Regions from separate parts of the Moellerella wisconsensis genome, predicted to be linked through region 2. Evidence: predicted binding sites of a transcription regulator. Region 2 holds the regulator's gene; the other holds the start of a gene.
The links. The regulator PurR, encoded in region 2, represses purine synthesis genes. The targets are predictions, from matches to a motif close to CANGCAAACGTTTGCNTG.
Positions count from the first base shown of each region.

Region 1: MNY66_RS00830 (NCS2 family permease) is a predicted target of PurR. The motif match lies at 3,659-3,676, and genes of this name have one in related genera.

Region 1 is NZ_CP093242.1:194,023-205,927, forward strand. Features, by position in the region: gene eptB (kdo(2)-lipid A phosphoethanolamine 7''-transferase) at 1-853, shown strand, start outside; gene MNY66_RS00815 (ABC transporter substrate-binding protein) at 1,045-1,884, shown strand; gene MNY66_RS00820 (amino acid ABC transporter permease) at 1,972-2,724, shown strand; gene MNY66_RS00825 (amino acid ABC transporter permease) at 2,725-3,477, shown strand; gene MNY66_RS00830 (NCS2 family permease) at 3,756-5,090, shown strand; gene yihI (Der GTPase-activating protein YihI) at 5,450-5,947, shown strand; gene hemN (oxygen-independent coproporphyrinogen III oxidase) at 6,214-7,587, shown strand; gene glnG (nitrogen regulation protein NR(I)) at 7,728-9,173, opposite strand; gene glnL (nitrogen regulation protein NR(II)) at 9,182-10,231, opposite strand; gene glnA (glutamate--ammonia ligase) at 10,431-11,840, opposite strand.
Region 2 is NZ_CP093242.1:1,570,702-1,582,606, reverse strand. Features, by position in the region: gene anmK (anhydro-N-acetylmuramic acid kinase) at 1-217, opposite strand, end outside; gene MNY66_RS07115 (outer membrane lipoprotein) at 517-984, shown strand; gene slyA (transcriptional regulator SlyA) at 1,719-2,150, opposite strand; gene MNY66_RS07105 (DUF1289 domain-containing protein) at 2,624-2,863, opposite strand; gene gloA (lactoylglutathione lyase) at 3,030-3,437, shown strand; gene rnt (ribonuclease T) at 3,630-4,280, shown strand; gene MNY66_RS07090 (Grx4 family monothiol glutaredoxin) at 4,365-4,712, opposite strand; gene sodB (superoxide dismutase [Fe]) at 5,328-5,906, shown strand; gene purR (HTH-type transcriptional repressor PurR) at 6,430-7,455, shown strand; gene punR (DNA-binding transcriptional activator PunR) at 7,460-8,362, opposite strand; gene punC (purine nucleoside transporter PunC) at 8,672-9,895, shown strand; gene cfa (cyclopropane fatty acyl phospholipid synthase) at 10,272-11,420, shown strand; gene MNY66_RS07060 (riboflavin synthase) at 11,569-11,905, opposite strand, start outside.

The DNA of each region.
Region 1 (11,905 bases), 1.4 Mb from region 2:
AAAAAATCTAGTGGCGTTTAAAGGTCGTTCTTGCGATACCGCGACTAAATTATCCTTACGTTGCATGTTTGTGCGTGAAGGCGGGGTGGAAGATAATCCGCAGCGTACGATGAAAGAGAATAATATTTTTTCCGTAATGAAGAAATTAGGCTTCTCTTCCGAGTTATTTGCCATGCAAGGTGAAGTGTGGTTTTACAATAAATTAGATGTTGATAATTACTTGATTAGAGAAATGATTACCGCGAAGCATAGTACTTACGGCAAACCTATCGACGATACGTTGCTGATAGATGAGGTTCACTCATCAATCGAGAATAAGCCGCAGGGTAAACATTTAATTATTTTGCATACTAAAGGTTCTCATTACCTGTATTCAAAACGTTATCCAAAAGAATTTAAACAATATCAGCCTGAGTGTTTAAATGTTGATGATAATTGTTCTAAACAACAATTAATTAATGCCTATGATAACTCTATTCTGTATACCGATTATTTTATTGATGGCGTAATTGATCAGTTAAGAGATAAAAAAGCTATTGTGTTTTATACCTCAGATCATGGCGAATCGATCAATGAAGGGCATGGACTGCATGGGACTCCGCGAGAAATTGCGCCAGAGGAACAATTCCGGGTGCCGTTTGTGGTCTGGATGTCGGACAGCTATTTAGCTTCGCCAAATAATCAGCAACGTTTTGAGCAGTTAAAGAAATATAGCCAACAAGGTCGGCCTTTTTATCATCATCAAATTTATGATTCTATTTTAGGCTGCTTAGGGTATACCTCTGCTGATGGTGGAATGAATAATCGTAATAATTTATGTGGGCTATCTTCGGATACGCGTACCGATAAATAATCTGCCATTACTGAAGATAATTGTAGTTTTATTCTGCTTTATTGACTAATAGCCCACATAGGTGGGCTATTTTTTATCGCTTATATATTCTATTTTAATATAAATATATTACTTAATAGTCTTTTAAGTTCTAAATAATAATTGATAACTTGCAATGGTTGCTCGATTAAACTTACCGTTAGGGGTGTCCAATGAATGCTAAAATTTTAACAACCACGCTGCTGGCGGGGCTTGCTCTCGTAACTAGTATCGCTAAAGCCGATAAACTGGATGATATTAAACAAGCAGGAGTTATCCGTATTTCTGTTTTTGATAGCAATCCACCATTTGGATTTATTGATCCTCAAACTAAAAAATTAGCCGGTTATGATATCGATATCGCTCAAGCTGTTGCTGATGATCTGGGGGTAAAATTAGAATTACGCCCTACGAATCCTGCTAATCGTATTCCATTGCTAACTTCGGGAAAAGTTGACTTAATTGGTGCTAATTTCACGATTACCGATGAACGAGCAAAACAAGTTGATTTCACTATTCCTGATTTTGCCACCGGGCAGAAATTCATTGCTCGCAAAGGTGTGCTAAAAACGCCAGATGATATTGCTGCACTGCGTATTGGTGCCGATAAAGGCACAGTGCAAGAAGTAACATTGCGTGAGCGCTATCCAAATACTAAAGTCATTTCTTATGACGATACACCGTTAGCGTTTGCTGCATTACGTAACGGTAATGTACAAGCAATTACCCAGGATGATGCAAAATTAGTTGGATTATTAGGAAATTTACCGGAAAAAATTAAAGCTGATTATGAAATTTCACCATTTAGCTTAACGCGTGAATATCAAGCATTAGCCGGGCTCAAAGGTGAAACCCAATTGATTGAAGCGGTAAATAGCGCCTTATTGAAATTAGAACAAAACGGACAAGCTGAAGTTATTTATACCCGTTGGTTTGGTCCTGAAACTAAAGCGGCTCAACCGCGTGGTGATTTTAAATTTGCCCCGTTAGATAAACAACAGCCGCAATCTTAATCGCTAACGATACTTCTTGCTGGTTAGGCTTAATAAAGCCCCGCATATTTCTTGATGCGGGGTTTGCTGTTATAGAAGGCGCATACTATGTTTGAGTATTTTTTTAATGGCTCATTTTTATCCCAACATTTTTTGGCGCCGCAATATTTAGAGTGGTTTGGTTACGGTTTTTTGATCACTCTGTGGATTTCTATTTGCACTATTGTGGCATCGACGCTACTGGGTTTTGCAGTTGCGGCGGCAAAGGATAGCTCAATCGCGAGTTTACGTTGGGGCGTTTCGATATATACCTCAATTTTTCGTAATACACCGTTATTGATACAGCTCTTTTTTTGGTATTTTGCCTCCGGTGAAATTCTACCTTCCTCGGCGATGGAATGGTTAAATACGCCACATGAGATAGTGCTAGGACCGATAACTTTGGCATGGCCATCGTACGAATTTCTTGCCGGTTTCATTGGATTAACTCTGTATTCCGTGCCTTTTATTGCCGAAGAACTAAGAGCGGGGATCCGCGGGGTTCGCCGAGATCAAAAGTTTGCGGCCTTCGCATTGGGTTTGAGTGGCTGGCAAGCGATGCGGTATGTGGTTTTACCTCAAGCGGTAAAAATCGCCATGCCACCTTTGCTCGGCCAATATATGAATATTGTCAAAAACTCGTCATTAACCATGGCGATAGGTGTGGCTGAATTGTCTTATGTATCGCGCCAAGTGGAAAGTCAAACTTTGCAGACATTTACAGCTTTCGGGCTAGCAACGGTACTGTATATCGTAATTATTGCCTGTATGGAAGGCTGGGGCCAGTGGCGTCAGCAGCGTATGCTAAATAAGGGGATTTAGATGGATTTTTCAATTATTGAACAAAACTGGCGTTATCTCCTGTTTGGTACGTTCCCTGATGGCCCTTTAGAAGGTGCGGCGCTGACGTTAGTGATCAGTCTATTAGCGGGAGCCGCATCGATTATTCTCGGAACGTTAGCGGGAGTCGCATTGGCCATGTTACGTGGCTTCTGGATGAATTTGTTGGCTGCTATATTAGGTTTTTTCCGCGCTATTCCGGTTATTATGTTGATATTTTGGGCTTATTTTCTATTGCCTGTTATCTTGGGTAGCGAAATTCCAGGGATTGCAACTGTGGTTTGTGCGCTGGCATTAATTACCTCAGCCTATTTAGCTCATGCCGTAAAAGCCGGTATTCTGGCCATAGGTCAAGGGCAATGGCAGGCAGGTATGTCTCTTGGGTTTAATCGTTGGCAGGTTTTATGGCATATTGTGTTGCCTCAAGCGTTACGAATGATGATCCCCTCATTTATTAATCAGTGGATAGCGTTGATTAAAGATACTTCATTGGCGTATGTGGTTGGTGTTGCTGAACTTTCATTTTTGGCGACCCAAGTTAATAATCGAGAAATGGTCTATCCATTAGAGGTGTTTTTATTCGTCGCATTTATTTATTTTGTCATGTGTATGACGCTAGAAATACTGGCTTATTTATTGACGTCTCATTTAGCGCACAAAGAACGTATAGGGCAGAAGCGTAAAAGACAGTGTTTCTTGTTTTGGCGTCGACAAAAATTGCTGGCACTTTCGTAATTATTTGAATCATCCACTCAGGAAATGTCCTCAGTGGATTTGATTATGGATATTATTTACCATTCGATTCTTTGCTTTTGTCGCGAGTAATCGACCATGATTATCACTGTTCCAGTCTATTTTGTTTTTATCTATAATCTGGACCAATTATCAGTAAGTTAGCTTTTTTTGTTCATGTACTTACGCAAACGTTTCCTTTTTTTGGTTTTTAACGCTAACTTTTTCCAATTGTTTATTGTAGGATAGGGCGAAAAAAACTTTTTTTAGGCAAATACCACATGAGCAATTCACAATTTGATACTGCAAAAAAACAGTGTCTGCTTCAGCGTTTCTTCAAGCTACAAGAACACGGTACCACGGTTAGAACAGAACTAGTTGCCGGTTTTACCACCTTCTTAACGATGGTTTATATCGTTTTTGTTAACCCACAAATTTTATCCATGGCTGGCATGGATATTAAAGCCGTCTTTGTGACAACGTGTCTGATAGCTGCCCTGGGCAGTATCTTAATGGGTATTTTTGCTAATTTACCTGTGGCGGTTGCACCTGCAATGGGGCTGAATGCCTTTTTTGCTTTTGTCGTTGTCGGCGCGATGGGTTACTCTTGGCAAGTGGCGATGGGCGCAGTTTTTTGGGGCGCAGTTGGTCTATTTATTCTGACCTTATTCCGCATTCGTTATTGGATTATCGCCAATATTCCTTTAAGTCTACGAGTGGGTATTACCAGCGGTATTGGTTTATTCATCGCCATGATGGGGCTGAAAAACTCCGGTATTATTGTTCCGAACCCAGATACTTTAGTCGCGATTGGTAACTTTACACACCATAATGTATGGCTAGGTGCACTCGGCTTTTTTATTATCGCAATCCTTGCCGCGCGTAATATCCATGCCGCGGTATTGATTTCTATCGTTGTGACTACCTTGATTGGCCTTGCATTAGGCGATGTTACCTATAATGGAATTTTCTCCATGCCACCAAATATTACAACGGTGGTGGGGCAAGTTGATATTATGGGCTCCTTGGATTTAGCCCTATCCGGGATTATTTTCTCTTTCATGCTAGTTAATTTATTTGACTCCTCAGGAACATTAATTGGTGTAACCGATAAAATCGGACTGACCAATGAAAAAGGCACCTTCCCTAGAATGAAAGAAGCGCTGTATGTCGATAGTTTAAGCTCGGTTGCTGGCTCTGCGATCGGGACATCTTCGGTCACAGCATATATCGAAAGTACAGCGGGTGTCTCTGTAGGGGGGCGTACAGGCTTAACCGCAATCGTGATTGGAATTCTGTTCTTATTGACGATGTTTATTTCACCGTTAGCGGGTATGGTGCCGGCTTATGCCACTGCGGGGGCATTAGTGTATGTCGGTGTTTTGATGACCTCTAGCCTAACACGAGTTAAATGGGACGATTTAACGGAATCCGTACCTGCATTCATCACTGCGGTGATGATGCCATTTAGCTTCTCAATTACGGAAGGTATCGCACTAGGTTTTATCGCTTACTGTGCGATGAAACTTGGAACTGGCCGCTGGCGTGAACTGGGCCCTTGTGTCATTCTAGTTTCAATATTATTCCTATTAAAAATGGTCTTAGTTGACGCTTAATCATTAGTGTCATCAGGCATTGACAGCTCGGGTAAAATAACCGGCTGTCAATGCGGCTCATTTACTATCAAGTTGTATCATTTCAACGCATAAATATTTATACTCTGCATACTTCAAGTTGCAGGTTGGTTTACGATAAATATTGCGGCTTTTCTTCGCGAACCCGAATACTCCGTCACTTAACACCTGATCCCAGTAGGCATATCGCGATATCGTTGTTTGCCGCCTTGCTGCGCCTAGAATTATTTTGAGTAGAGATTAACGAGAAATTAATCAAAGACAGAAGATTGCTTTCGCTGTTGAAAACTTTCTGTTAGATTCCGCTCTAGAAAACCGATTTGATCAAAGGTATACAGGTTATGTATTCATCTAAGAAAAAGACAGCGGGAAAAAACCGTAAAACCCGTGCAGAGCTAAACGCTGAAGGGCGTGAGCGTAAACGTCTGAAGAAACATCGTGGGCACAGTGCTGGCAGTCGTTACCATGATAAAGACAGTAACGGTAAAAATGGACAGAAAGAGGCACTCGATCCACGTTTAGGTAGTAAAAAACCGGTGCCATTAATTATTGATCCAACAGCGAAAAAATCCACTCTGAAACCAGCGGTTGAAGCACCTAAAGTGGTCCTTTCACCAGAAGCTGAGCTGGCGATGCTGGAAAATGATGATCGCTTAGATGCATTATTAGAGCGCATAGAAGCGGGCGAGCGTGTGAATCGCGAAGATCAGCAATATATTGATACTAAACTTGATCGTATCAATGAGTTGATGACACAGCTAGGGATTGAATTCTCTGACGAAGAAGAAGACGAAGAAGAAAAACCAGACGATATTATGCGTTTATTGAAAGGGAATTAATTTTCTTATTTTAATTATCTTTGAGCCATTTGCTCACGCGTGACAGATTAAAAATGCCTTGGCTGAAATATTTTCGCCGGGGCATTTTTTATTTTAGGCGGTATTGATCTCTCTTCCCTATCGCTCACCCATTGATATGTATAATAAAGCAGCCATGTATAATAAAACACCTATGGTATCATGAGGTCTGTCTTCTTCAGTTGTAGGGTGTAGAACTTTTGTCACACCTTGCCGACGACCGGTTAAATTTAATAGTAGGAAAAGATATGTCAGAGCAAAGTATCGTTTGGGATCTGCCCCTTATTCAAAAATATAATTATTCCGGCCCGCGATATACCTCTTATCCGACCGCTTTAGAATTTAATCAACAATATGATGAGCAGGCATTTATTGCTGCAACTCAACGTTATCCTGAACGGGCGCTTTCTTTATATGTCCACATTCCGTTTTGCCATAAGCTGTGTTATTTCTGCGGATGTAATAAATTAGTTACTCGTCAGACCCATAAAGCAGATCAATATTTACAGGTTTTAGAGCAAGAAATTATTCAACGTGCGAGTTTATTAAAAAATAGAACTGTGACCCAAATGCACTGGGGCGGTGGCACACCGACATATCTCAATAAATCACAAATTAGCCATTTAGTGAATTTATTGAAAACACATTTTAATTTCGCTGATGAGGTTGAAATGTCGATTGAAGTCGATCCGCGAGAAATTGAACTCGACGTGATTGATCATTTGCGTTCTGAAGGATTTAATCGTCTTAGCATGGGCGTACAAGATTTTAATAAGCAAGTTCAGCAGCTGGTTAACCGCGAGCAAGATGAAGATTTTATTTTTGCGTTGATCCAACGGGCTCGTGAAACCGGCTTTAACTCAACGAGTATTGACTTGATTTATGGTTTACCAAAACAGACACCAGAAAGTTTTGCCTTTACTTTACAGCGTGTAATTGAACTTGCACCTGATCGCCTGAGTGTTTTTAATTATGCTCATTTACCAAACTTATTTGCGGCGCAGCGCAAAATTAAAGATGAAGATCTCCCTTCAGTAGAGCAAAAATTAGAGATTTTGCAGGAAACTATCAGTACGTTGACCGCTCAAGGATATCAATTTATTGGTATGGATCATTTTGCCCGACCACAAGATGAGTTGGCGGTCGCCCAGCGCGAAGGGATATTGCACCGTAATTTTCAGGGATATACCACGCAGGGTGAATGCGATTTATTGGGATTAGGCGTCTCGGCTATCAGCATGTTGGGTGATAATTATGCGCAAAATCAAAAAGATTTAAAAACCTATTATGCTCAGGTTGAACAACAGGGGCATGCTTTATGGCGTGGCTTAGTGCTGAGTGCCGATGATTGTTTACGCCGTGACGTGATTAAAACTCTGATTTGTAATTTCCAATTGAATTACGCCCAAATAGAACAGCAATATTCTATCGATTTTAGTACTTATTTTGCCGAAGATTTACAGTTATTAGCCCCGATGGCAGAAGATGGTCTAGTTGAAATTACACAAAGCGGTATTCAAGTAACAGCTCGAGGTCGTTTATTGATCCGCAATATTTGTATGTGTTTTGATGTTTATCTGCGCAATCAAATGCGCCAACGTCAATTTTCACGGGTGATTTAATCTGCCAAACATTTTGCATTGCCGCCGATATTATTTTTATTAAGGCGGCAATTCAAAAGTTATATATCAAAGGGCTATATAATAGATGGCAACCTGATTGATATTTTTCTTCTTTTTACTGCGGCTATCCACGCGGATTATTATTCTACGCCCAGTTCTTTGAGTTTACGGGTTAGTGTGTTACGCCCCCAACCTAATAAGCGTGCAGCTTCTTGCTTATGGCCTTGGGTATGTTCTAAGGCGCATAACAGCATGGTTCTCTCCAACAATGGCACGGCATCAGCCAATAAATTATCTTTTCCTTCCGCTAAAGCATGCGCTGTCCAATCGGCAAGTTGTTCGAACCATACGCTTTCAGATTGAGTTATATTTTCTGTTTTTGCCGTAGCTGTTGTTGATTTTCCTGAAACTTTATGCGGTTCAATTAAATCTTCTGGCAGATCTTGCGGTAAAATTTCTTGGCTTGCCGCCATTACGGTTAACCAACGACATACATTCTCTAGCTGTCTGACATTTCCTGACCATGGCAGCCGCTGTAGAATTTGCTCTGTTTCGGGATGCAATAGTTTGGTGTCTACTCCAAGTTCCTTCGCAGTATGCTGTAAAAAGTGGTGTGCTAACCGAGGAATATCTTCTGTTCTTTCTCGCAGAGGCGGCAGCTGTACGCGAATGACATTTAATCGATGGAATAAATCATCGCGGAACAGCCCTTCGGTGACCCGTTTTTCAAGGTTTTGATGGGTGGCAGCGACAATCCGTACATCGACTTTCACCGGTGTATAACCGCCGATACGGTAAAATTGACCTTCAGCTAATACACGCAGTAATCGAGTTTGAATATCGAGAGGCATATCACCGATTTCATCCAAAAATAAAGTTCCGCCATTGGCTTGTTCAAACCGCCCTTGACGTACTTGAGAGGCTCCGGTAAATGCGCCTTTTTCATGGCCAAACAGCTCTGACTCAATCAAATCTTTAGGAATAGCCGCCATATTGAGAGCAATAAATGGCTTATCGGCTCGTGGGCTATGTTGATGCAGGGCATGTGCGACCAGTTCTTTACCTGTACCGGATTCTCCATTAATTAGCACACTAATGGATGAGCGAGAAAGCCGACCAATAATGCGATAAACTTCTTGCATGGCTGGCGCTTCACCAATCATCGAAGAAACCGACGCAGGGCGCTGTTCTTTGGTACGTACAGTTTGGTTTTGTTCTTTATAATGATTCAGTGCACGTTCAATAAGAGCAACGGTTTCATCGATATCAAAGGGTTTTGGCAGATAATCAAAAGCGCCCAGCTGATACGCATTTACCGCCGCATCGAGATCTGAATGTGCGGTCATAATGATAATTGGCAGTAATGGATGGCTTTGCTTTAGTTGATTGAGTAACTCTAGCCCATCCATTCCTGGCATCCGAATATCAGAAAGTAACACTTCGGGCTGCGAATATTTTAAAGCCTCAAGTACTGCACTCGCGCTATCAAAGCAGGTACATTGCATCTTTACCGCCGCTAGTGCGCGTTCTAATACCCAACGGATGGAGCTGTCATCATCAACAATCCAAATTTTTCCCTGTGGCATCGTTACCTCTATTTTTTTATCGGTAAGTAGATTGAAAAAGCCGTGTGTCCAGGCCAGCTACTAAATTCAATTTTTCCGGCGTGCTGGTCAACTAAGCTACGTGCAATCGACAGCCCAAGCCCAGTCCCGTCTTCTCGCCCACTCACCATCGGATAAAACAACGTATCTTGAATGGCTAACGGAATACCCGGGCCATCATCTTCAATATCAATGCGGGCGGCTAATCGATAGCGCTCGCCTTGTAACGTGACTTGAAAAGCGGTGCGAGTCCGCACGGTGATAGTGCCGCCAGTGGCTGATAGTGCTTGTAACGCATTGCGAGTTATATTTAATAAGACTTGTTCTATCTGGTCTGGGTAATGTTCAATTTCGGGCAAACTAGGGTCATAATCGCGAATTAACGCTACATTTTCCGGTTTTTCTAGCAAAATTAATCGACACACGCTCTCAGCAACATGGTGGATACTTTGGCGAGTTTTTTTTCCGGGATATTGGGGGCCTAAAAGTCTATCAACTAATACCCGTAGGCGATCGGCTTGTTCAATGATCACTTGGGTGTATTCATGCAATGTTGGGTCGGGCAGTGCACGTTCTAAAAGTTGTGCTGCGCCTCTTAGCCCACCGAGGGGATTTTTAATTTCATGGGCTAATCCACGAATTAATTCTCGGGCTGCATATTGTTGGGCATTTTGTACTTGTTCTTGGCTTAGGCGGCGTTGGCTATCTAATTGTGCGAGCTCCAACAGAATAAATTGCTCGGAAATCGGCTGGGCGCTAAGCGACATAACATGAAAGTGATTATTGATGACCAAGGTGACTTCATTATCGGTAAAGCTGTGGCCATTTTTTAAATTATTGACCATTAGCTCAGCATCTAACGTGCAGTAGCTAAATAATACCGGCAATGGTGTTCCAAATAATTTACGTGGGCTTTGGGCTAACAGTTGCAGTGCGGAGTGATTAGCATAATGAATAATCAGTTGATTATCGAGGATCAGAACACTGTGAATTAGTGAATTTAAAATATGCTCGGAAGCGGGTAATTGGTCGGTTGTCATCGGGTCTGACTCCTGCACTATTTATACACTTTTAATTTTACCATTGATTGCACTTTTTTGGTGCATTATGGTTTGAGTGTAGGTCAAACAGCCACGATCCCAGAAAATATCAGAAAAGGTCTTCGAGAAGAAAAGGCCCCATCGTTGATGGGGCAAGCGTTTCACGGCAACAAAAAACTACCAGCGCGAACGGCGTAAGTTATACGCTGTAGTACATTTCAAATTCTAATGGGTGTGGTGTCATACGTACGCGCTGAATATCGCTGCGTAACAGTTCGATATAAGCATCGATAGAGTCATCAGTAAATACACCACCACGCGTCAGGAACTCGCGATCGTTATCTAGCTCAGCTAGAGCATCTTCTAATGAATTCGCCACAGTTGGGATTTCTTTGGCTTCTTCGGGGGGCAGATCATACAGATTTTTATCCATCGCATCGCCCGGATGGATTTTATTGATAATGCCATCAAGACCGGCCATTAGCTGCGCAGCAAAGGCTAAATATGGGTTAGCAGCAGGGTCTGGGAAACGAATTTCGATACGGCGTGCTTTAGTACTCGCAACCACAGGAATACGAATAGATGCGGAGCGGTTACGGGCAGAATAAGCTAACATAACAGGTGCTTCATAACCTGGAACCAAACGTTTATAGGAGTTAGTTGTCGGGTTAGTGAACGCATTCAGTGCACGTGCATGTTTGATAATACCGCCGATATAATACAGCGCCATTTCAGATAATCCGCCGTATTTATCACCGGCAAATAGGTTTACGCCGTCTTTAGCGATTGACATATGGCAGTGCATACCAGAACCATTATCACCAACTAATGGTTTTGGCATAAAGGTCGCAGTTTTACCATAAGCATGTGCCACATTGTGGACCACATATTTATAAATTTGGGTTTCATCCGCTTTTTTAGTCATAGTATTAAAGCGGGTAGCAATTTCATTCTGACCTGCAGTCGCAACTTCATGGTGATGGGCTTCAACCACTAATCCCATTTCTTCCATGGTGGTGCACATGGCTGAACGCATATCTTGAGAAGAATCGACCGGAGGTACAGGGAAGTAACCGCCTTTGACGCCCGGACGATGGCCTTTGTTTCCGCCTTCGTATTTAGTCCCGCTATTCCATGCCGCTTCGATATCATCGATATGATAGTAAGAGCCTGACATGGTGCTTCCAAAACGAATATCATCAAAAACGAAGAATTCAGGTTCTGGGCCGACTAACACGGTATCACCGATACCGCTAGAGCGCAGATAATCTTCTGCTCGTTTAGAGATAGAACGCGGGTCACGATCGTAGCCTTGCATAGTACCCGGCTCTAAAATATCGCAACGAATAATCAGGGTTGGATCGACAAAGAATGGGTCTAGCATAGCTGTCGATGGATCCGGCATGAGAACCATGTCAGATTCATTAATGCCTTTCCAGCCACCAATAGAGGAGCCATCGAACATTTTACCTTCTTCAAAGAAGTCTTCGTTGACCTGATGAGCAGGGATGGTGATGTGCTGTTCTTTACCTTTAGTATCAGTAAAACGCATATCAATAAATCTGATTTTATGCTCTTCGATTAGGGATAAAACATGTTCAGCTGACATACTCGGCTCTCCTAGTTGGGGTCGGTCAGGCAAATTTTGGGGCACTATTTTAGATCCCCGTTTTT
Region 2 (11,905 bases):
ATGTACCTAATTGATAGTCAATTTTTCCTATTTCAGACAATGTCGTCTGCTGTCCTTGGCAAATATTTAAAATGCGTTGTTTCAGTGCTATTGGGAACGGAAAAGATAAGCTGGCTTGCTGAGCAACCATATTGTCGCTAATAGCGGCCATAACCACATCAACACCATCAAGACTTGTACCTGACATAACGCCGATATAACGACCCGATTGCAACATTTTGTTTGTCCTTTAAATAATAAATGTGGTTACCACCATAAAGCGCTTTATTTTCATATAAATAGTCATTTATTGAAACTAATAATCATCACTCTACACCGAGGAGCAATTCATAAAAAGAGTGAGAAATTAATATTTACTATTTTTGAGAAATTTTCCCTAGTGTTTAGGCGATATTTAGATCACAATCAATATTTTAGAAATCACTTATTTCTCTAATAGCGCATGATAAGGCCATACTGAATATGATTATTTACGCGCTGCGATAACCTAATCAGTAAAGTCTAATAGGAGTTTTTATGCTTAAGCAAGTTCTCATTGGTGTGGTTGCTGTGACATCGCTCGCAGGTTGTGTGAATACCAGCACACTTTCAGGTGATACATACTCTGCTGGCCAAGCCAAACAAGTACAAACTGTCACTTATGGTACCGTACTTAATGTCCGCCCGGTAAATATTCAAGCTGGTGGTGATGAAAATATCTTAGGAGCTATCGGAGGCGCTGTACTCGGTGGCCTGCTAGGCAATACTATCGGCGGTGGCACAGGGAATACATTGGCAACTGCGGCGGGAGCAATAGCCGGAGGGGTCGCTGGTCAAAATATCGAAGGTGCGGTCAATAAAACTAAAGGCGTACAGTTGGAAATTCGTCTAGACAGCGGTAAAAATATCGTTGTGGTGCAAAAAGAAGATCCAAGCACCTTTACTGTTGGCCAACGCGTATTAATCGCTAACAGCGGCGGTTCAGTGACTGTTTCTCCTCGCTAAACCTCCCTGCTATCACTCACCTGCATCTACTGCAGGTGAGTTTATATTCTAAATTGTAATTTATTTAATTACGTCTTATTAGCATTTTACTAGACTAAACCTCACGATTCTAAGCCATAACCCTTTTTAGAGCGGTTCAATTAATATTTAATATTTTTTAAATTCTTTGCATTTCATTTCTGATTGGTTTAATTATCCTCCGCCATACTGAATAACGTTTAATTATTAGAATATAATTATTCCATATGCAATATTAAGCTCATTAATTAATAATTTTTTAAAGCTATTTATCACTAAGCTAGTTTAGATGTGATCTTGAGCATGTTTTTAATAGGGATTTAGTATGATTTGAATATATTTTCAGTATGGTATTAATCATTGTTATGCATTGTGGTTTCTTATTTTACATATCATCACTCAATGAACTAAAAGAAATCTTATTTTTATTGTTTAGATAATTATTCACTGATTTAGAGGTTATTTAATTATATGATTGAAATTTGGTACTGGAGGAAACTATTTTATTCGTGTCAATATAGAGTGACGCCCTGTCTTCCTTCATCAATCACCAACAATCAAAGCGCATACATAATAAATCATCGTATGATAGTTCCCATAATCATACATTATGCATACACCATGATTGTTTATAATTTTTTATGCCGTTAATAATATACATTAAATATAATAAATGAATAATTTAATGTGCGTATTATTATTTAAAAAAATAAAACCTATCTACTTTGTAAATGAAGAATATTCTTCTCCAATTTTAATATTAATGATGATAGCGTGAATAATTCTGCTTCTGTGATCCCTCCCAAAATTTCATCCCGAGTAGAACTAATCACATCATCGACTTGTTTTATAAATGGTATTGATTCATCAGTTAGTTTTATTCTTTTAGCTCGTCTATCATTCGCACAGGTATGACGGGTGATAAGTTTCTTTTCCTCGAGTTGATCAAGCGTTCTCACCAATGAAGGTTGTTCGATTCCTATCGCTTTAGCCAACTGAATTTGAGATTGATCGGGCGGTAATTGACTAATATTATGCAATGTCACCCAATGAGTCTGTGTCAGTTTCAACGGTTTTAATCGATAGTCTATCAGAGCCCTCCATACACGTACCAAACGAGCTAGATCCGTTCCTATTTTCGATTCCAATTTTCCCTCCTTAAAATAGAATATCTCAGCCGTTAAAAATTACATTAACAAAAAATTATTTCACAGAATATATAAACATTTATCGTTATATTTACGAACAAAAAATATAAAAATACCTCGTTATAATAACTATCACACTGATACTTTGCGACCTAACACCAATAATCTGATTTCAATTAATATTATTTAATCAAATCCATTTTTTTTATCTATAGGTAATAGTCACGCAGATAGACAGTGCAATAAGAATATCCTTACTCTAAATTCTAATCTATTTATTTTTACATTAATATTATGTTTAATTTACATAAAGTGAATAACATCAAATAAAACACATTTAAAAACAAAGTGGTATAGTTAGTCTTAAAAGCATTTATCTGATTTTGTGAACTTCACTTTATTATACTTATTTTGAATAAATTACAAATAGAGCCAATTATTGCTCTAATTAAATATAATTAATATGCTATTTATTAAAATAAATTTTGTTGCTGTGTATCATTATTTTGTTCTACTGTTTGTTGACGTGTAAAGCGTATAAATCGCTGATGACAAAGACGTAATAAGGTTCTTTTTTGACTATCTGAATAATTAATCCAATTAAATCGCTCATCTCGGGTACGATAACAGCCTCGACAATAACCGTGATCATTAGTTTGACAAATACCCCGGCAAGGACTTTGAAGCTCAAAAAATTCAAGTTGCTCAGCCATTGTCATCCCCTAAAATAAAATAGCACTTATAATGTTATTAATTACACCTCACTCACTTATACCTTTAAAATATCAGGCAGATCAATTGTATTATCATGTGTATACGCGTTATATTAGGAGCTAAATCGATTTTTGATTCAAATAGTCAACATAAGAGAGGGTTATTATGCGCTTACTTCATACCATGCTACGCGTTGGTGATATGCAACGTTCGATTGATTTCTATACGAAAGTATTAGGGATGCGTCTTTTGCGTACTAGCGAAAATACCGAATATAAATATTCTCTAGCGTTTGTAGGCTACAGCGATGAAAGCGAAGGTGCTGTAATTGAGTTAACCTACAATTGGGGTGTTGACAGCTATGACATGGGAAATGCTTATGGCCATATCGCTCTTGGTGTTGATGATGTTGCCCAAACGTGCGCTGATATCAAAAAAGCAGGCGGCACGGTAACCCGTGAAGCAGGTCCCGTAAAAGGGGGGTCAACCATTATTGCTTTTGTTGAAGATCCCGATGGCTATAAGATTGAGCTCATCGAAAATAAAAGTGCTAGTCACGGCCTCGGTAACTAATATTACGCCTAGATTTTATGGGCACGCGTTCTAAGCTCGGAGCCTAACTACTCCATCCGCTAAGAGTGCTTAACTCTTGGAAAAATCGCTATACTGTGATTTTTCTGAGGGTTCTTCAATATTCATCCCTGCAAAATTATGCTGATTTTGGCATAATATGAATTAACCTCAAAAACTGTAAATGAAATTCTAATGTCTGAAAAGTCTGATAAAAATAATTTAAACGCTCTGGTTAATAGATTCAGAGGATATTATCCTGTGGTCATTGATGTGGAAACGGGCGGGTTTAATGCCAAAACAGATGCATTACTCGAAATAGCAGCAATTACCTTAAAAATGGATCATGATGGCTGGCTGAAAACAGACGAGACCTTACATTTTCATGTTAATCCCTTCGAAGGTGCTATCCTTGAGCCTGCTGCATTGGCCTTTACGGGTATCGACCCCAACAATCCATTACGCGGCGCAGTCAGTGAATATGAAGCACTGCATGCTATTTTTAAAATGGTTCGGAAGGGGATGAAAAGCGCTAATTGCCACCGGGCAATTATTGTTGCTCATAATGCGACGTTCGATCACAGTTTTGTTATTAATGCCGCAGAACGCGCGGGGTTAAAACGTAACCCATTTCATCCTTTCGCAACCTTCGATACCGCCGCATTAAGTGGCTTGGTATTTGGTCAAACTATTTTAGCCAAGGCCTGCTTGACTGCGGGCATTCCCTTTGACGCTAAACAAGCTCATGGTGCGCTTTATGATACTGATCGCACTGCCCTACTGTTTTGTGAAATAGTTAATAAATGGAAAAAATTAGGTGGCTGGCCGTTAGCTATTACTGAATAATCAGCGATTAAATAATCCATAAAAAAACCGCAGAGAACATAATATTCTCCTGCGGTTTTTTTATGTTAACGAATAACTTAATAATTACTCAGCTTTTGTTTCATCAGCTGAACGGTATTTATCCGCAGTTTCTTTGATCAACTTAGGCAATTCGCCGCGCTGATACATTTCCATAATAATGTCACATCCGCCGACTAATTCACCATCGACCCATAATTGAGGAAATGTAGGCCAGTTAGCATATTTAGGTAACTCGGCACGAATATCTGGATTCTGTAAAATATCCACATAAGCGAAACGCTCGCCACATGCAGATAGTGCTTGTACAGCCTGCGCGGAAAAACCACAGTTTGGAAGTTTTGGAGAGCCTTTCATATATAATAGAATCGGGTTTTCTTTGATTTGGCGCTCAATTTTTTCAATAGTTGTCATTCTTACTTCCTTAAAACTAATATGTGCTGGTCTGTCAGCCCAATATTGCTGTAATAAACAATATTAAACAATTGTAGATCAAACAATGATGGATCAAACAATTGCAGCTGAATTAAAAAGTTCAATACCTGAACATTGTATGTGTCTTTGTCTATACCGATACCAAACCGACCACATCAGATCCAGTATCTGTATACCTAATCTGTATACTTATAATAGCAAAACACACATTTTGGGCTGCGCCGTTTCAATGCAGGCCGCCTACTCCATGTAATCAAACACACTACCTAGAATATGCATTTTGTTTACAATAATACATTACTATAACATTACCGGTTTAAAAAAGGGATCATTATCCCTGCATTGTGTCTATTTTTAACCCGCCAGATAACTAATCTCAAGATGAATTAAAGTGGACTAATAAATAATATATAAATATTTTATATTATAAGACACTGTGATTTTTATCTAATGTTGTTAATATGATAAGTAAAATAGAGGCAGTTGACCTTAACGATGCTGTCCTTAGAAATAGAACCACCCTTTTGGCTCAATTATCGAGCAAAACCCGAAGTAGCAAACTATAAAATACAATAGTTTAACAAGGAGTATGCAATGTCATTTGAATTACCCGCTCTACCTTACGCAAAAAATGCGCTCGAACCACATATCTCTGCTGAGACCCTAGAATATCACTATGGTAAACACCACAATACGTATGTGGTAAACCTGAATAACCTGATCAAAGGCACTGAATTTGAAGGTAAATCTTTAGAGCAGATTATCAAATCTTCTGAAGGTGGCCTATTCAATAACGCGGCTCAAGTATGGAATCACACATTTTACTGGCACTGCTTAGCACCAAATGCAGGTGGCGAACCCACAGGTAAAGTTGCAGAAGCTATCAACCAAGCATTTGGTTCTTTTGCTGAATTCAAACAGCAATTCACTGATTCTGCGATTAAAAACTTTGGTGCTGGTTGGACTTGGTTAGTAAAAAAAGCTGATGGCAGCTTGGCTATCGTCAATACTTCAAATGCAGCCACCCCAATCTCTGGTGAAGATAAACCTCTTCTGACCGTTGATGTTTGGGAACATGCGTATTACATCGATTACCGTAATGCTCGTCCTCAATATATGGACAACTTCTGGGCATTGGTTAACTGGAATTTTGTTGCAGAAAATCTGGCTTAGTGATTAATAAAGTAAGAGCAGAGATCTCTTTTGGCTCTTACTGATAGATTAAGGGCGGGATAAATGTCTCGCCCTTAATCTAATAATTTCAGTGGTTGGTTTTCGCACACAGACCAATCAAAAAATATGTACCACAAATAAAATAATCATCACTAATGCGCCTAATGCGGTGCAGAGTCCGAATTTAAGATCTGTATCCATGATATTTGCTCCTATTGATATTCCAATAACGTTATATTCTAATGCTATGATATCTAATTATGCTAGCTGATGCTTAGAAATCCCCATCAAATAACTAAAATTGACTAGCTACTAATTAGTATCTCACAGTAAAAATTTAAAACCACGCAATATATCACATGTTATAACATCAATTATTACTTTCGTTTTTGCGCTAGATCAGACAAAATTCATGACAAATCGCTAAATTATTGTCAGACAACCTCTTATGCCTCAATATACTGACAACTTTTAATAAAATTATATTATAAGACCACTTATTGGTCAGGAGTCTTTTTACATCATGGCAACGATTAAAGATGTGGCAAAACGCGCAGGCGTCTCTACCACAACCGTATCCCATGTTATTAATAAAACGCGTTTCGTCGCCGAAAATACTAAGATTGCCGTTTGGACGGCAATTAAAGAACTGAACTATTCACCTAGTGCAGTTGCGAGAAGCTTGAAAGTTAATCACACCAAGTCGATTGGATTACTGGCAACCTCGAGTGAGGCTCCATATTTTGCTGAAGTTATTGAATCAGTTGAAAATAGCTGTTACGACAAAGGATACACGCTAATTTTATGTAATTCGCATAATAATTTAGGCAAACAAAAAGCCTATTTACAAATGTTAGCGCAAAAACGTGTTGATGGCTTATTAGTCATGTGTTCAGAATATCCTGACCATTTGATTACTATGTTAGAAGAATATCGAAATATCCCCATGGTTGTCATGGATTGGGGGGAAGCTCGAGGTGATTTTACTGACACCATTATTGATAATGCGTTTCATGGCGGTTACCTTGCGGGGCGTTATCTTATTGATCGCGGTCATCGTGATTTAGGGATTATCCCCGGTCCATTAGAACGCAATACAGGAATTGGACGCTTAAATGGTTTTAAAAAGGCGATGGAAGAAGCTAAAATCACCTTACGTGATGAGTGGATAGTCCAAGGCAATTTTGAGCCCGAATCAGGTTATTCCGCCATGAGCGAAATTCTAAGTCATAAACACAAACCTACCGCTGTATTCTGTGGTGGGGATATTATGGCGATGGGTGCAATTTGTGCCGCCGATGAAATGGGCTTGCGCGTTCCACAAGATATTTCAATTATCGGTTATGATAATGTACGCAATGCGCGCTATTTTACTCCGGCACTGACCACAATCCATCAGCCAAAAGAACGTTTAGGTCAGATGGCATTTTCTATGCTATTGGATCGGATTGTCAATAAACGTGAAGATGCACAAACTATTGAAGTGCATCCACGCTTAGTTGAACGCCGCTCAGTAGCGGACGGTCCTTTTATCGATTACCGCCGATAATCTTTTATCGCAACCATTCGGCATTAAGTGTTTCGCTGTCGCCCAAATAATCGAGCAGCCAACTTAATGCCGGAGACGCATGGTTCTCGACCCACGTTAAGCAACACGGACTTTCAGGAAATGGCTGGGAAAGTTGTAAATCAACTAAAATCCCTTGTTCACATAACGGCAAAGCCCGATGTTCGGGGATTACTCCCATGCACAATCCCGCTTTTAAACACGCTAATCCATTTTCCCAACTCGGTACTATCATTCGCTGCTGATTATTCAACGCCCAAGTTTCTCTTTTAGGTAAATTTCTTGAGGTATCCTCTAAACATAAACTGGGAAAAGGTCGCAATTGATCATCGGTCAATGGACCTGCCTCACTTGCTAACGGGTGTCGATGATTAACCACACAGCGCCACGGCATAAATCCCATATCTTTGAAACTGTAGCGTTCTCCAATTGGCGAAGCTCGAGTTGCGCCAATGGCAACATCTGCCCGACCGTCGGCTAAAGCATCCCAAACGCCATTAAAAACTTCAGGGTAAATATACAGCTCTACATCGGGAAAATGTTGATAAAAATCTAAAATAAGTTGTTCCGTTCGCTGAGGTTTGACTATCCCATCAACCGCAATACTTAGCTGTCCACGCCAACCGTTGGCAATTTGCTGACAATGGTGACGAGTATCATCCATTTTTTTGATGACAGCGCGCGCTTCTTTAATAAATACCCGCCCTGCTTCAGTGAGTTCAACATCACGGTGTCGCCGTTCAAACAGCGGTATTGCCAGCCATTCTTCCAATTGTTTAACTGTATAGCTAATCGCAGAAGGAACTCGATGTAGCTCAACTGCTGCTGCGCTAAAGCTACCGGTTCTAGCAACAGCATCAATAACTTCCAATGAATACGCTGACCACATAACCTTCCCTTCAAAAAATTTAACAGCATTGTGCAAATATTACCGTTTTACTTTGAAAAATGACAGGCGATACAATGAAGCATCGATTAAATTTATATTCCAAATAATTTGAGTGGCAATAAACCTCGATTCAACACCTGCTCGGTATTCAAATTTAAGCAATAATAAAGACTAAGTAATAAATATTTTAATTAGTCGATTGCTGATAGTGAGTCATAATAAGGTTGAGCTGTCAGTAAAATAAATTCAGCATCAGCCTCTCGATAGCTCATGGATATCATTCAATTTTTCATCTAAAAGATTAATAAAATGACACAGAACGCTGTAAAAAATTCTTCCGGATTTCTATTTTATCTCGCTGGGCTAAGTATGCTTGGCTACCTGGCTATTGATATGTATTTGCCCGCCTTTGGTGCGATGCAGATCTCATTAAATACCTCTGAAGGTGCAATTAGTGCATCACTAAGTATTTTTTTAGCCGGTTTTGCATTTGCCCAACTGCTATGGGGACCACTGTCAGATAAATTAGGTCGTAAACCAGTTTTAATCATCGGGTTATCGTTATTCACCTTAAGTTGCCTCGGTATGATCTGGGTAACTGATGCCACACAATTATTAGTCTTACGCTTCTTACAAGCCGTCGGCGTATGCTCGGCAGCCGTCTTATGGCAGGCTTTAGTGATTGACCGCTATGATTCAACCCAAACGCAAAAAGTATTTGCCACCATTATGCCTCTAGTCGCTTTATCTCCGGCATTAGCGCCATTATTAGGTGCTTGGGTATTAGTCCACGGTGAATGGGAATATATATTTTTAATCTTAATGTTCGTCACTCTACTGTTATTAATACCGACACTATTATTAAAAAATATTCGTCCACAAGCTTATAACCAAGAAACGCAAACCACAGAGCCAGAGCAAAAAGTGTCATTTTGGCAAATATTTAAATCTAAAACCTTTGGTGGAAACGTATTAATTTACGCCTCTTGCAGTGCTGGTTTCTTTGCTTGGCTCACCGGTTCTCCCTTTATTTTGCGCGATATGGGTTATAACCCTGCCGACATCGGCCTTAGCTATATTCCGCAGACTATCGCCTTTATTATTGGTGGATATGGTTGCCGTTTCTTATTAGCCAAAATAAAAAGTGAAACTTTATTTCCCCTACTGCTGATAGGCTATGCCATCAGTATGACGTTGTTATTCGTAATGTCGGTATATAGCTCACCGAACTTATTTGCGATTTTAATTCCATTCTGTTTTATGGCGGCAATGAATGGCGCATCTTATCCTATTGCTGTGGGTAACGCGTTGGGGGCATTCCCGAAAGCCAGCGGGAAAGCAGCTGCATTACAAAACTCACTGCAATTAGGTCTGTGTTTCTTTGCCAGCCTATTGGTTTCTGCTTTAGCTGAAAATCCACTTATCGCAACAACCGCTGTAATGGCTGGTACTATTATTCCAATGATTATTGGCTATATTATCCAATATAAAAAATCCACATCTAAAAATACAATTACTGCCACCGAGCAATAACCAAATAAGATTTAGGATTATTCTTAAATAAAAAGCCACTCATTAGAGTGGCTTTTTTAGCCATTGAGAAATTAACCTTCGGCTCATATACTTATGCCACTTCTTATTTTTACGAAGTGATTTTTGAGTGATCATCATAATAGGTGAATAATAACATCTAAATAATAACGTCTAATCTTGATCGGCCCCATTATCTCGCCTGATTAGATAATAATTGTCTAAATATTAGTCTGAAAGTATCTCGGTTTAATTTTTACCTCTACACAGATAGCAAAAGGTCGCCGAAATAACTCATATAACATCAATAAGTTATGTTACTCGACTTCCTTGGAATATTTAATCATCTCGAAATCCTTCGTGTTATGTTGGAGAGCATATGAGCACTGATGTAGAAAATCCAAAAACAAGCACCGATTCTTGGCAACGAATTGCCAGTGAATTATTAAATCAAGCCGGTATCGAAATTAACGGTACCCGCCCTTATGACATACAGGTGCATAATAATGAATTTTTCAAGCGCGTATTACAGCAAGGTTCATTAGGTTTGGGCGAAAGTTATATGGATGGCTGGTGGGATTGTGAGCGGCTAGATATGTTTTTCGATCGCGTATTACGCGCCAAATTAGATAAGAAACTGCCCAATAACTTAACCGATATAATGAAAATAGCCATGGCTCGGTTACGCAATTTACAAACCAAAAAACGTTCTTGGATGGTCGGCGAAGAACATTATGATTTAGGCAACGATTTATTTTCGCGGATGCTCGACCCTAATATGCAGTATTCATGCGGATACTGGAATAATGCAGATAATTTAGCCCAAGCACAAGAAAATAAACTCGACTTAATTTGCCGCAAATTAGCCTTAAAACCAGGGATGAGGTTATTGGATATTGGCTGTGGTTGGGGCGGACTATCAGCCTATGCAGCACGTCATTATCATGTTTCTGTCACTGGTGTCACTATTTCAAAAGAACAACAAAAGCTGGCACAACAACGCTGCCAAGGCTTAGATGTTAATATCCTGCTGCAAGATTATCGTGATCTCAATGATAAGTTTGATCGGGTAGTTTCCGTGGGGATGTTTGAACATGTCGGTCCCAAAAATTATGCCACTTATTTCGATGTCGTACGTCGTAACATCAAAAATGACGGTCTATTCTTATTGCATTCTATTGGGTCCAATGAACATAAAGTCAATGTCGATGCTTGGACCGGCAAATATATTTTCCCCAACGGTTGTTTGCCCTCCATTGAAAATATTGCCCATGCCAGTGAAGGTAAATTTATTATGGAAGATTGGCATAATTTTGGTGCAGATTATGATCGAACATTAATGGCGTGGTATGAGCGTTTTCTGAGTACATGGGAAGAAATAGAGCAAAATTATACTCCCCGCTTTAAACGCATGTTCAGTTATTATTTGAATGCTTGTGCCGGTGCCTTCCGAGCTCGCGATATTCAATTATGGCAAATATTATGGAGCCCTGAAGGTGTTTCCGGTGGGATCCGAGTCCCGCGTTAACTCATCCCGAGAGAATAATACATTGCCTCATTTATTTAATAAAAATAACTCTCTAGCTCATGCCTGAGAGTTATTTTTTATTCTATCATGACAAAAAAGCTTAATAGCTATTAACTCTTCTTAGTCATTTAAGAATTCAATTTGCCGATTATTCAACGGTATTGTACTGCTGTTGCTGTGCCAACACCCGTTCAACCGTTTCTACGATAGCTTGTGTCTGTGGATCAATTTCGATATTCACAGTATCACCCAAACGTTTAGCACCTAAAGTAGTTCTTTCTAAGGTTTCTGGGATCAAATGCACACAAAAACGATTATTGACTACTTCACCAACGGTCAAACTAATGCCATCAATAGCAATAAATCCTTTATGTAAGATATACTTCATCACGGTTTTATCGTGAACAGAAAACCAAATTTGATGATTATTTTCAGAGGTGAATATTTTTACTATCTCTGCCGTAGTGACAATATGTCCAGAAACT